Regions from separate parts of the Streptomyces sp. NPDC003284 genome, predicted to be linked through region 1. Evidence: riboswitches for the same ligand, from Rfam matches in the RefSeq annotation. Region 1 holds a riboswitch; the other holds the start of a gene.
What was found. Region 1 has a riboswitch for glycine ahead of gcvT (glycine cleavage system aminomethyltransferase GcvT). Riboswitches for the same ligand answer to the same signal wherever they lie in the genome.

Region 1 (5,430 bases):
GGATGATGCCGGCCGCGCCGTTGGTGGGGGCGGTGACCACCCGGCCGCCGGCCGCGTTCTCCTCGTTCACCGCCATCGCGTACAGGGTGATCCACTCCATGGCGCGGGCGGCCGGGTCGCCCTCGGCCCGGAGCTGGCGGGCGGTGACGGCCGCGCGGCGGCGCACCTTCAGGCCGCCGGGCAGGATGCCCTCGCGGCTCATGCCGCGCGTCACGCACGCCTGCATCACCCGCCATATCTCCAGCAGGCCGGTGCGGATCTCGTCCTCGGTGCGCCAGGCCCGCTCGTTCTCCAGCATCAGCGCGGAGATCGACAGACCGGTCTCGCGGGTCAGGCGCAGCAGCTCGTCGCCCGTGCGGAAGGGGTACTTCAGGACCGTGTCGTCCAGCTTGATGCGGTCGGCGCCCACCGCGTCCTCGTCCACGACGAAGCCGCCGCCCACCGAGTAGTACGTCTTGGTGAGCAGCTCGGCGCCCGAGGCGTCGTACGCCCACAGGGTCATGCCGTTGGCGTGGTAGGGGAGGGCCTTGCGGCGGTGCAGGACCATGTCGTCGTCGAAGGAGAACGCGATCTCGTGCTCGCCGAGCACGTTCAGCCGGCCGGACTCCTTGATCCGCGCGACCCGGTCGTCGGCGGTCTCCACGTCCACCGTGCGCGGCGAGTCGCCCTCCAGGCCGAGCAGCACCGCCTTGGGGGTGCCGTGGCCGTGGCCGGTGGCGCCGAGGGAGCCGTACAGCTCCGCGCGCAGCGAGGCGACCGGCTCCAGGACCCCCTCGCTCCGCAGTCGGCGGGCGAACATGCGGGCCGCGCGCATCGGGCCGACCGTGTGGGAGCTGGACGGGCCGATGCCGATCGAGAACAGGTCGAAGACCGAGATGGCCACGGGGGGACTCCTCAATGCGGGGGGTGGTGCGAGGGGCGGGGCACCGCGCGGTGCCGGGCCGGGGTCGCCGGCCGGTGCGCGGTGCCCCTCGGGGTGTCTTACTTGTCCAGACCCGGGTACAGCGGGTGCTTGTCGGCCAGGGCCTTCACCCGGGCCTTGAGCGCCTCGGCGTCGTAGGACGGCTTCAGCGCCTCGGCGATCACGTCCGCGACCTCGGTGAAGTCCTCGGCCGTGAAGCCGCGGGTCGCCAGGGCCGGGGTGCCGATCCGGAGGCCGGAGGTGACCATCGGCGGCCGCGGGTCGTTCGGGACCGCGTTGCGGTTGACGGTGATCCCGACCTCGTGGAGGCGGTCCTCGGCCTGCTGGCCGTCCAGCTCCGAGTGGCGCAGGTCCACCAGGACCAGGTGCACGTCGGTGCCGCCGGACAGCACGTCCACGCCCACCGCCCTGGCGTCCTCCTGGACCAGGCGCTCGGCCAGGATCCGGGCGCCCTCCAGGGTACGCCGCTGGCGCTCCTTGAAGTCCTCGCCCGCGGCGACCTTGAAGGCCACGGCCTTCGCGGCGATCACATGCTCCAGCGGGCCACCCTGCTGACCGGGGAAGACCGCGGAGTTGATCTTCTTGGCGAGTTCGGCCGTGGAGAGGATCACACCGCCGCGCGGGCCGCCCAGCGTCTTGTGGGTGGTGGTGGTCACCACATGGGCGTGCGGCACCGGGTTGGGGTGCAGGCCCGCCGCGACCAGACCGGCGAAGTGCGCCATGTCGACCATCAGATACGCGCCGACCTCGTCCGCGATCCGGCGGAACGCGGCGAAGTCCAGCTGCCGCGGGTACGCCGACCAGCCGGCCACGATCAGCTTCGGCTTGGACTCCTTGGCCAGCTTCTCCACCTCGGCCATGTCGACCTGGCCGTCCTCGCCCACGTGGTAGGCGACGACGTCGTAGAGCTTGCCGGAGAAGTTGATCTTCATGCCGTGGGTCAGGTGCCCGCCGTGCGCGAGGTTCAGACCCATGATCGTGTCGCCCGGCTTGAGCAGCGCGAACATCGCCGCCGCGTTGGCCTGGGCGCCCGAGTGCGGCTGCACGTTGGCGTGCTCGGCGCCGAACAGCGCCTTGACCCGGTCGATCGCGATCTGCTCGACCACGTCGACGTGCTCGCAGCCGCCGTAGTAGCGGCGGCCCGGGTAGCCCTCGGCGTACTTGTTGGTGAGGACCGAGCCCTGCGCCTCCATGACCGCGACCGGAGCGAAGTTCTCCGAGGCGATCATCTCCAGCGTGGACTGCTGGCGGCGCAGCTCCGCGTCGACCGCGGCGGCCACGTCCGGGTCCAGCTCGTGCAGGGGGGTGTCGAGAACGCTCATCGGTGTCCCTCCGCCCCTCAGCCGGCGTTCTGCGCGGTGTACTCGTCGGCGGAGAGCAGGTCGGCCGGCTCCTCCGAGAGGCGGACCTTGAACAGCCAGCCGCCCTCGAAGGGGGCGGAGTTCACCAGCGACGGGTCGTCCACCACGTCCTGGTTGGCCTCGGTGATCTCACCGCTGACCGGGGAGTACAGGTCGGAGACCGACTTGGTCGACTCCAGTTCGCCGCAGGTCTCGCCCGCGGTCACGGTGGTGCCCACCGCCGGGAGGTCGGCGTAGACGACATCGCCGAGCGCGTTGGCCGCGAACTCCGTGATGCCGACCGTCGCGACGCCGTCCTCGGCGGGCGACAGCCACTCGTGCTCCTTGCTGTAGCGCAGCTGCTGGGGGTTGTTCATGCCTGAATTCTCCTGTACGCGGGTCAGTGGTGGTGAATGAGGGAGTGCGCGGGCATGCGTGAGGCGGGTCGGGTGACCCGGATCACCGTCGGCCGTGGCTCGACGGTGTCACTTCTGCCGCTTGTAGAAGGGCAGCGCCACGACCTCGAACGGCTCGTGGCTGCCCCGGATGTCCACGCCGACCCCGGCCGTGCCCGGCGCGGCGTGCGCGGCGTCGACGTAGGCCATGGCGATCGGCTTGCCCAGGGTGGGGGAGGGGGCGCCGGAGGTGACCTCGCCGATCACCTCGCCGCCGGACACCACGGAGTACCCGGCGCGCGGCACCCGGCGGCCCTCGGCGACCAGCCCGACCAGGACGCGCGGCGGGGCCTGCTCGGCGCGCCCGGCGGCGGCCAGCAGCGCCTCGCGGCCGACGAAGTCGCCCTCCTTCTCGAACTTCACCACCCGGCCCAGACCCGCGTCGAACGGGGTCAGGGCGGTGGTCAGCTCGTGCCCGTACAGCGGCATGCCCGCCTCCAGGCGCAGCGTGTCGCGGCAGGACAGACCGCAGGCCACCAGGCCCGCGCCCGCGCCGGCCTCGGTCAGCGCCTGCCACAGCTCCACGGCGTGCTCCGGCTTCACGAACAGCTCGAAGCCGTCCTCGCCGGTGTAGCCGGTGCGCGCGATCAGCGCGGGCACCCCGGCGACCGTGCCGGGCAGACCCGCGTAGTACTTCAGGCCGTCCAGGTCGGCGTCGGTGAGAGACTTCAGGATGCCGGAGGACTCCGGGCCCTGGATCGCGAGCAGCGCGTAGGCGTCCCGGTCGTCGCGGACCTCGGCGTCGAAGCCCGCCGCCCGCTCGGTGAGCGAGTCCAGCACCACCTGGGCGTTGGAGGCGTTGGCCACCACCATGTACTCGGTGTCGGCGAGCCGGTAGACGATCAGGTCGTCCAGGATGCCGCCGTCCGCGCGGCAGATCATGGTGTAGCGGGCGCGGCCGACGCCGACCGAGGCGATGTTGCCGACCAGCGCGAAGTTCAGCAGGGCGGCGGCCTGGGGGCCGGTCACGGTGATCTCGCCCATGTGGGACAGGTCGAACAGACCGGCCCGGGTGCGCACGGCGACATGCTCGTCGCGCTCGGAGCCGTAGCGCAGCGGCATGTCCCAGCCGGCGAAGTCGGTCATCGTGGCACCGAGCGAGCGGTGCACCGCGTCGAGGGCGGTGTGACGGAGCGGACGGGACACGGAACTGCTCATCGGTCGGTCTCCCAGGCATGGCGGGCGAGGACGGGGCGTGTCCTCCCCATCTGTCATCGGAACCTGAGAGGTTCGCCATGACCGCCCGAGGACGGACGGACACGGCTTGCACCTTGGGTGGGGCCGCCGCGGCAGGGCGGGCGGCCCGCTTTTCAGATGTGCCTCGCCCGCGCGGTAACGGTGCCTGAGAGATTCAAGGGAGGGACTTGCTCCTTCGGCGCCCCGGGCAGACACGCTGCCGGGGACTCTCCCGCGCGGATTCAAACGGCCGGTATGCAGTTGGCGCGCACATCATTGCATGCCCGGACACTTCACGGCAGGCCGGATCTGTAACCGTGCTGTGGCAGAACGCGCACGGAAACGGCAGACACCGTCCATTACCTTCTCTTTACACTCAAGGGGAAGGTGAACCGTCACCGCCCCGGGGAGGACGATGACGGTGAACAGGACCGCGCCGGCGTACGTGATCACCCGGGCGCCCGCCCTGCCGGGACAGCCGGGGGCCCCGGCCCGCGAGCGGTGCGACGGGCCCCCGGCCCCCGTCGTCCGCGACCTGCGCGAGCGCCCCGGCCGCGCCCCGCACGCCCTGCTCTTCGGACCGGGCGACGTGGTCGTGGTCACCGGACTGCCCGGCGGCGGCAAGTCCACGCTGATGCGCCGCGCCGCGCCCGGCCCCCGCATCGACTCGCAGGACACCCGCGACCGCTGGGACGCCCGTCTGGCGCACCGCCTGCCCTACGCGCTCTACCGCCCCCTGGTCCGCCTCGCCCACTACGCCGCGCTGCGCCGCGCCCTGCGCGGCGGCGAGGGCGTCGTGGTCCACGACTGCGGCACCCAGCGCTGGGTGCGCGGCTGGCTGGCCCGCGCCGCCCGCCGCCGCGGCGGCGCCCTCCACCTGGTCCTGCTGGACGTCGCCCCCGAGGCGGCGCTCACCGGCCAGCGCGAGCGCGGCCGCCGGGTCTCGCGCTACGCCTTCGGCCGCCACCGCAGGTCCGTCGCCCGGCTGCTGGCCGCGGTGGAGCGCGGCGAGCTGCCCGAGGGCTGCGCCTCGGCGGTGCTGCTGGACCGCGCGGCGGCGGCCGGGCTGCGCCGGATCGCCTTCACCGGCCGGCCCGGCCCCGGCACCCGATAACCTTCCGGTCACACCAGTGGTTTCCGGCAGGCGGTAGGCAGATGGACTTCCCGGCGGACTTCTCCGCGGACATTCCGGGGGACTTCCCGGCACAGGCACACCCCCACCCGCACGGCGGGTGGCCCGGCAACGAGCTGGAGGAGGTGCTCTCCGCGGCCCTCGGCATCCCCACGGCCGGCGGCCGCGTCATCGAGGTGCTCGGCCGCAGCTTCCTGTGGGTGCCGCTGCCGAACGGCGGCGGCCCGGACAGCGGCCCGCTCGACCTGCCCACGCTGGAGATCGACGGCCAGGCGTACGTACCGGTCTTCAGCTCCGAGGAGCAGTTCCGCCACGTCGTCGGCGCGCACATGGCGTACACCGTCGCGCCCGCCGTGGAGTTCGCCCGCGGGCTGCCCGCCCAGGTCGGCATCGCGCTCAACCCGG
Region 2 (5,430 bases), on a different contig from region 1:
CACCCTGCGATCCGGCGTTCGGCTGGAGGGAGACCTTGTCGTAGCCGGTGACCTCGGCGAGCCGGTCCTCCAGCTCGCGGATGAGGGTGAGGTAGCCCTGCGCCTGCTCGGCGGGGACGAAGGGGTGCAGCTGGCCGAACTCGGGCCAGGTGACCGGCTCCATCTCGGTGGTCGCGTTGAGCTTCATGGTGCAGGAGCCCAGCGGGATCATGCCCCGGTCCAGCGCGTAGTCGCGGTCGGCGAGCTTGCGCAGGTAGCGCAGCATCGCCGTCTCGGAGCGGTGCTGGCTGAAGACGGGGTGGGTGAGGTAGGCGTCGGTGCGCAGCAGGTCCTGGGACAGGATCTGGCCGGCGGCGGCGTCCAGCGCGTCGATGTCGCCGGTGGCGCCGAAGGCGGACCACACGGTCCGCAGCTGGGCGCGCGTGGTGGTCTCGTCGCAGGCGATCGAGACGTGGTCGGCGTCGACGAGGCGGAGGTTCACGCCGCCCTCGCGCGCGGCGGCGACGATCTCGGCGGCGCGGCCCTCGGCGCGGACCGTCAGCGTGTCGAAGTACGCCCCGTGGACGACGGTGGCGCCGCCCGTCTTCAGGCCCTCGGCGAGGACGGCGGCGTAGCGGTGGGTGCGCAGCGCTATGTCCTTCAGGCCCTCGGGCCCGTGGTAGACGGCGTACATGCCGGCCATGACGGCGAGCAGCACCTGCGCGGTGCAGATGTTGCTGGTGGCCTTCTCACGGCGGATGTGCTGCTCGCGGGTCTGGAGGGCGAGGCGGTACGCCTTGTTGCCGTCGGCGTCCACGGAGACGCCGACCAGGCGGCCGGGCAGGCTGCGGGCGAACTGCTCGCGCACCGCCATGTAACCGGCGTGCGGTCCGCCGAAGCCCATCGGCACGCCGAAGCGCTGCGTGGTGCCCACGGCGATGTCCGCGCCCAGCTCGCCGGGCGACTTCAGCAGGGTGAGGGCGAGCAGGTCGGCGGCGACGGTGACCAGGGCGCCCAGCGCGTGCGCCTGGTCGATGACGGGCTTGAGGTCGCGGACGGCACCGGAGGCGCCGGGGTACTGGAGGAGGACGCCGTTGATGTCGCGCTCGGCGAGCGCGGCGGGGATGCCGTCGCTCAGGTCGGCGACGACGACCTCGACACCGGCCGGTTCGGCGCGGGTCTCGATGACGGCGATGGTCTGCGGCAGCGTGTCCGCGTCGACCAGGAAGAGACCCTTCTTGTTCTTGCCCATGCGCCGGGACAGCGCCAGCGCCTCGGCGGCGGCGGTGCCCTCGTCGAGCAGGGAGGCGCCGGAGGTCGGCAGACCGGTGAGGTCGGCGACCACGGTCTGGAAGTTCAGCAGCGCCTCCAGGCGGCCCTGCGAGATCTCCGGCTGGTACGGGGTGTACGCCGTGTACCAGGACGGGTTCTCCATGACGTTGCGCAGGATGACCGGCGGGGTGAACGTCCCGTAGTAGCCGAGTCCGATCATCGAGCCGAGGACCTGGTTGCGGTCGGCGAGGGAGCGCAGCTCGGCCAGCACCTCGGCCTCGGTGCGGGCGCCCGGCAGGTCCAGGGTGTCGGCGTTCTTGATCACGTCCGGCACGGCGGCGGCGGTGAGTTCGTCGAGCGAGCCGTAGCCGACCTGCGCGAGCATCTTGGCCCGCGCCTCCTGGTCGGGCCCGATGTGGCGCTGCTCGAAGGGGATGCCCTGTTCGAGCTCGGAGAGCGGAATGCGCTGGGCGGTCATTGCGGAGGCCTCCTGGTCTGACGCGACCTTCGAGGGACACCACGGCGCGGGTGTCCCGACGGCCTCCCCCTCTGTCATCTCAACCTGAGAGCTTCACCGGGCCGTCCGTGGGCGCCCGGCTTTCACCGTCGGTGAGAGCGGACGCCGTCGACATCCGCTCTGCTTTCCAGAGTGACCTCGTCCGTGCGGTACGTGGGCCTGAGAGATTCCGGGGAGGATTTGCTCCTTCGGCGCCTCCGGTGTTGCTGGAGGACTCTCCCGCACGGGGTCAGCAGCCGCTGCCAGGGTACCAGCGGGCCGGGAGCCCGAGCCTTCGAGTGGCCGCCCCGCCGAATGTGCTCTTTTGTAGTGCTTACGGATGAGTTGCGACCATGTGGAGGGACCGTGCTGACCGAGATCGATCCGCGCAACCTGATCGGCCGCAAGGCGTTCGACCGCAACGGCCACAAGATCGGCACGGTGGACGAGGTGTACCTCGACGACGCGACCGGTGTGCCCGAGTGGGCGGCCATACGCACCGGCCTGTTCTCCCGGGACGCCTTCGTGCCCCTGGAGCCCAGCGAACTGGTCGAGGGCGCCCTGCGCGTCCCCTTCGAGCGCGCCCTGATCAAGGAGGCGCCGGACTTCGGCGTCGGCCGCCACCTCTCCCCGGAGCAGGAACTCCAGCTCTACCACCACTACGGCCTCGATGTGACACCTCCGGTCGCTCCCCTGGACCGCGACTTCGGCAAGCTGGCGGGCTCCGGCACGGAGGAGCCCTGAGGCAGGCCGGCCCTGTCCTCTCCTCTCCCCCTTCCCGCGCCGCACTCGTACGCGTACTCATCCGACGCCCAGCGCGGTCCCACCCCCGGGGGTGCCCGCCGTGCCCGCCGGGTCCGTCGATTCCGTCGCGTCCGCCGGTCTTCGCCGTACCAGCGGCAGCGGATCCGCCGGTTCCAGAGCCGGGTCGTCGACGCGGAAGGTCCTGATCCGCCCCGGCGCCGACTGCGGTGTCTCGAAGCGGACCGTGACCCTGCCGACGCCGCTGCCCTGCACCCAGCCGTGTCCGTGCTCGGTGTGCCGCACGTCGTGCCCCGCGGACCAGTGCCGCTCGGCGGGCTCCGCCGGTTCCGGTGCCGGTTCGTCCACGGGCTCCTCAGCGGGGTGCTCCGCGGCCTCTCCGGCCGCCTGGGCGAACAGGTCCTCCTGGGTGTAGTCGGCGAGCCCGGACACGCCCACTCCGAGCAGCCGCACCCCGCCGGTGGTGTCCACCGAGTCCAGCAGCCGGGCGGCGGCCTCCCGCACCACCGCCTGGTCGTCGGTGGGCCCGCGCAGCGTCTCCGACCGGGTCAGCGTGGAGAAGTCGTACCGCCGCACCTTGAGCACGATGGTCCGGCCCGACAGGCCGGCCCCGCGCAGCCGCCCCACACAGCGGTCGGCCAGCCGCTGCACCTCCAGGCCCACCCGCAGCCGGTCGTGGATGTCGATGTCGTAGGTGTCCTCCACCGACACCGACTTCGTCTCCCGCTCGGCGACCACCGGCCGCTCGTCGTGGGCCAGCGCCATCGCGTGCAGCGCGTGCCCGTGCGCCTTGCCCAGCAGGCGCACCAGCTCGTCCTCGCCCGCCTCGGCGAGCTCGTCGACGGTGTGGATCCCGGCCCGGCGCAGATGGTCCCCCGTGGCCGGTCCCACGCCCGGCAGGGTCCGCACCGACAGGGGGCCGAGGAGGGCGCGCTCCGTGCCCGGTTCGATGAGCACGAGACCGTCCGGCTTGGCCCGCTCGGAGGCGATCTTGGCGAGCATCTTGGAGGCGGCCAGGCCGACCGAGCCCGTCAGCCCCGTGACGGCCCGGATGTCGGCCCGCAGCCGCGCCCCCGCCAGCCGGGCGGATTCCTCGTCCGAGGCCGCTCCCCCGGCCTCCAGGTCCACGAACGCCTCGTCCAGGCTCAGCGGCTCCACCAGCGGGGACAGCGCCCGCAGCAGCCCCATCACCTGCTCGCTGATCGACCGGTAGAAGCCGAAGCGCGGCACCAGATACGCGGCGTTCGGCGCCAGGCGGCGCGCCTGGGCCATCGGCATCGCGGAGTGGACGCCGAAGACCCGCGCCTCGTACGACGCGGTGGCCACCACACCGCGCGGGCCGAGGCCGCCCACCACGACCGCCTTCCCGCGCAGGCTCGGCTTGGACGCCTGCTCCGCCTGGGCGAAGAAGGCATCCATGTCGAGATGCAGGATCGTCGGCGCGCTTCTCACATCTCCGATGCTGCACCACGCCACTGACAATGCCCCCGGCGCGGCGCACGACGCGCGCTCAGGCGGCCGTCCGCGACCGGGATCCGGCCTGCCGCCGAGCGGGCCGGCGGGCGGTCAGACCGCCCGGTTGCGGCGCCTGGCCAGCTCGTCCCCGGGGTTGTGGCCCACCAGGGTCTCACCGGTGTCGACACGCTCGCCGTGCAGCTGCGACAGGGCGCTCTCCACATCGCGCCACACCACTCCGACGGCGATGCCGAAGATGCCCTGGCCGCCCTGGAGCAGAGCGTGCACCTCGTCGGGCGAGGTGCACTCGTAGACCGTCGCGCCGTCGCTCATCAGCGTCATGCGCTCCAGGTCGCTGAACCCCTGCCGACGCAGGTGCTGCACGGCGGTCCGGATGTTCTGCAACGAGACACCGGTGTCCAGGAACCTCTTGACGATCTTCAGGACGACGACGTCGCGGAAGCTGTAGAGCCGCTGGGTGCCGGACCCGTGGGCCGGGCGCACGCTCGGTTCGACCAGGCCGGTGCGGGCCCAGTAGTCCAGTTGCCGGTAGGTGATGCCTGCCGCCGCACAGGCCGTCGGGCCTCGGTAGCCGATTTCCTCGGACGCCATGGACGCCGCCCCTTTGCCGCTCGGCACGGCCGCCGGCCGCTGCGGAGCCTGGTCGGCCGCGCTGTCGTGAAGCCGGTACGGACCGCTTCCCCCGACGTCGATCCCGGGGGCACCCCCAGCCGTACCGTCGCCGCTGCTGCTCACGCCGACCTCCGTCCTTGACCTGCCTCCTCGACGGTAGGCAGTCACCACGGGTGCGTCAACGATCGCCACACTCGGCACGCCGAGTGATAATCACCCTAAGAGTGGTTTCCCGTGCCCCACCGCGGGGAAAGGCTAGCCGAATGCCCTCGTGAGGGGCTCAAGGGCACCCTGGCCGGCCGTCGGCATATGCGGGTGTTCTCACTGGCTGCTGGTGCCGAAGTCCTCCGGCGAGATCTGGTCGAGGAACTCGCGGAATTTCTCCACCTCGTCCTCCTGCTCGTCCGGGATCGCGATGCCCGCGTCGTCGAGCACCGTGTCGCTGCCGTAGATCGGCGTACCGGTGCGCAGCGCGAGCGCTATGGCGTCGGACGGGCGGGCACTCACCTCCACTCCGCTGGCGAAGACCAGCTCGGCGTAGAAGACACCCTCGCGCAGATCCGTGATGCGTACTTCCGTCAGCTCCTGGCCCACGGCTTCCAGCACGTCCTTGAACAGATCGTGGGTCAGCGGACGCGCGGGGGCCATGCCCTGCTGCGCGAAGGCGATCGCCGTCGCCTCCCCGGGTCCGATCCAGATAGGGAGGTAGCGGTCGCCTCCCACTTCACGCAGGAGCACGATCGGTTGGTTGGAGGGCATTTCGACCCGGACACCTACGACATCGAGCTCGTTCACACAGCAACCCTAGGCCGTGCCCGGGACGTTTGGGTAGT

Region 2: linked by a shared signal. The riboswitch ahead of gcvP (aminomethyl-transferring glycine dehydrogenase) and the one ahead of gcvT (glycine cleavage system aminomethyltransferase GcvT) in region 1 are both predicted to bind glycine.

What each region holds. Positions count from the first base shown of each region.
Region 1 covers NZ_JBSFSI010000027.1:50,139-55,568, reverse strand. Annotated here, with positions in the region: gene ACWDYF_RS34255 (L-serine ammonia-lyase) at 1-883, opposite strand, end outside; gene glyA (serine hydroxymethyltransferase) at 982-2,244, opposite strand; gene gcvH (glycine cleavage system protein GcvH) at 2,262-2,639, opposite strand; gene gcvT (glycine cleavage system aminomethyltransferase GcvT) at 2,748-3,875, opposite strand; glycine riboswitch at 3,916-4,037, opposite strand; glycine riboswitch at 4,038-4,138, opposite strand; gene ACWDYF_RS34235 (AAA family ATPase) at 4,309-5,007, shown strand; gene ACWDYF_RS34230 (enhanced serine sensitivity protein SseB) at 5,049-5,430, shown strand, end outside.
Region 2 covers NZ_JBSFSI010000013.1:7,509-12,938, reverse strand. Annotated here, with positions in the region: gene gcvP (aminomethyl-transferring glycine dehydrogenase) at 1-1,729, opposite strand, end outside; glycine riboswitch at 1,906-2,000, opposite strand; gene ACWDYF_RS24930 (PRC-barrel domain-containing protein) at 2,114-2,491, shown strand; partial or broken gene ACWDYF_RS24925 (DNA polymerase IV) at 2,407-3,961, opposite strand; gene ACWDYF_RS24920 (MerR family transcriptional regulator) at 4,076-4,720, opposite strand; gene ACWDYF_RS24915 (bifunctional nuclease family protein) at 4,919-5,392, opposite strand.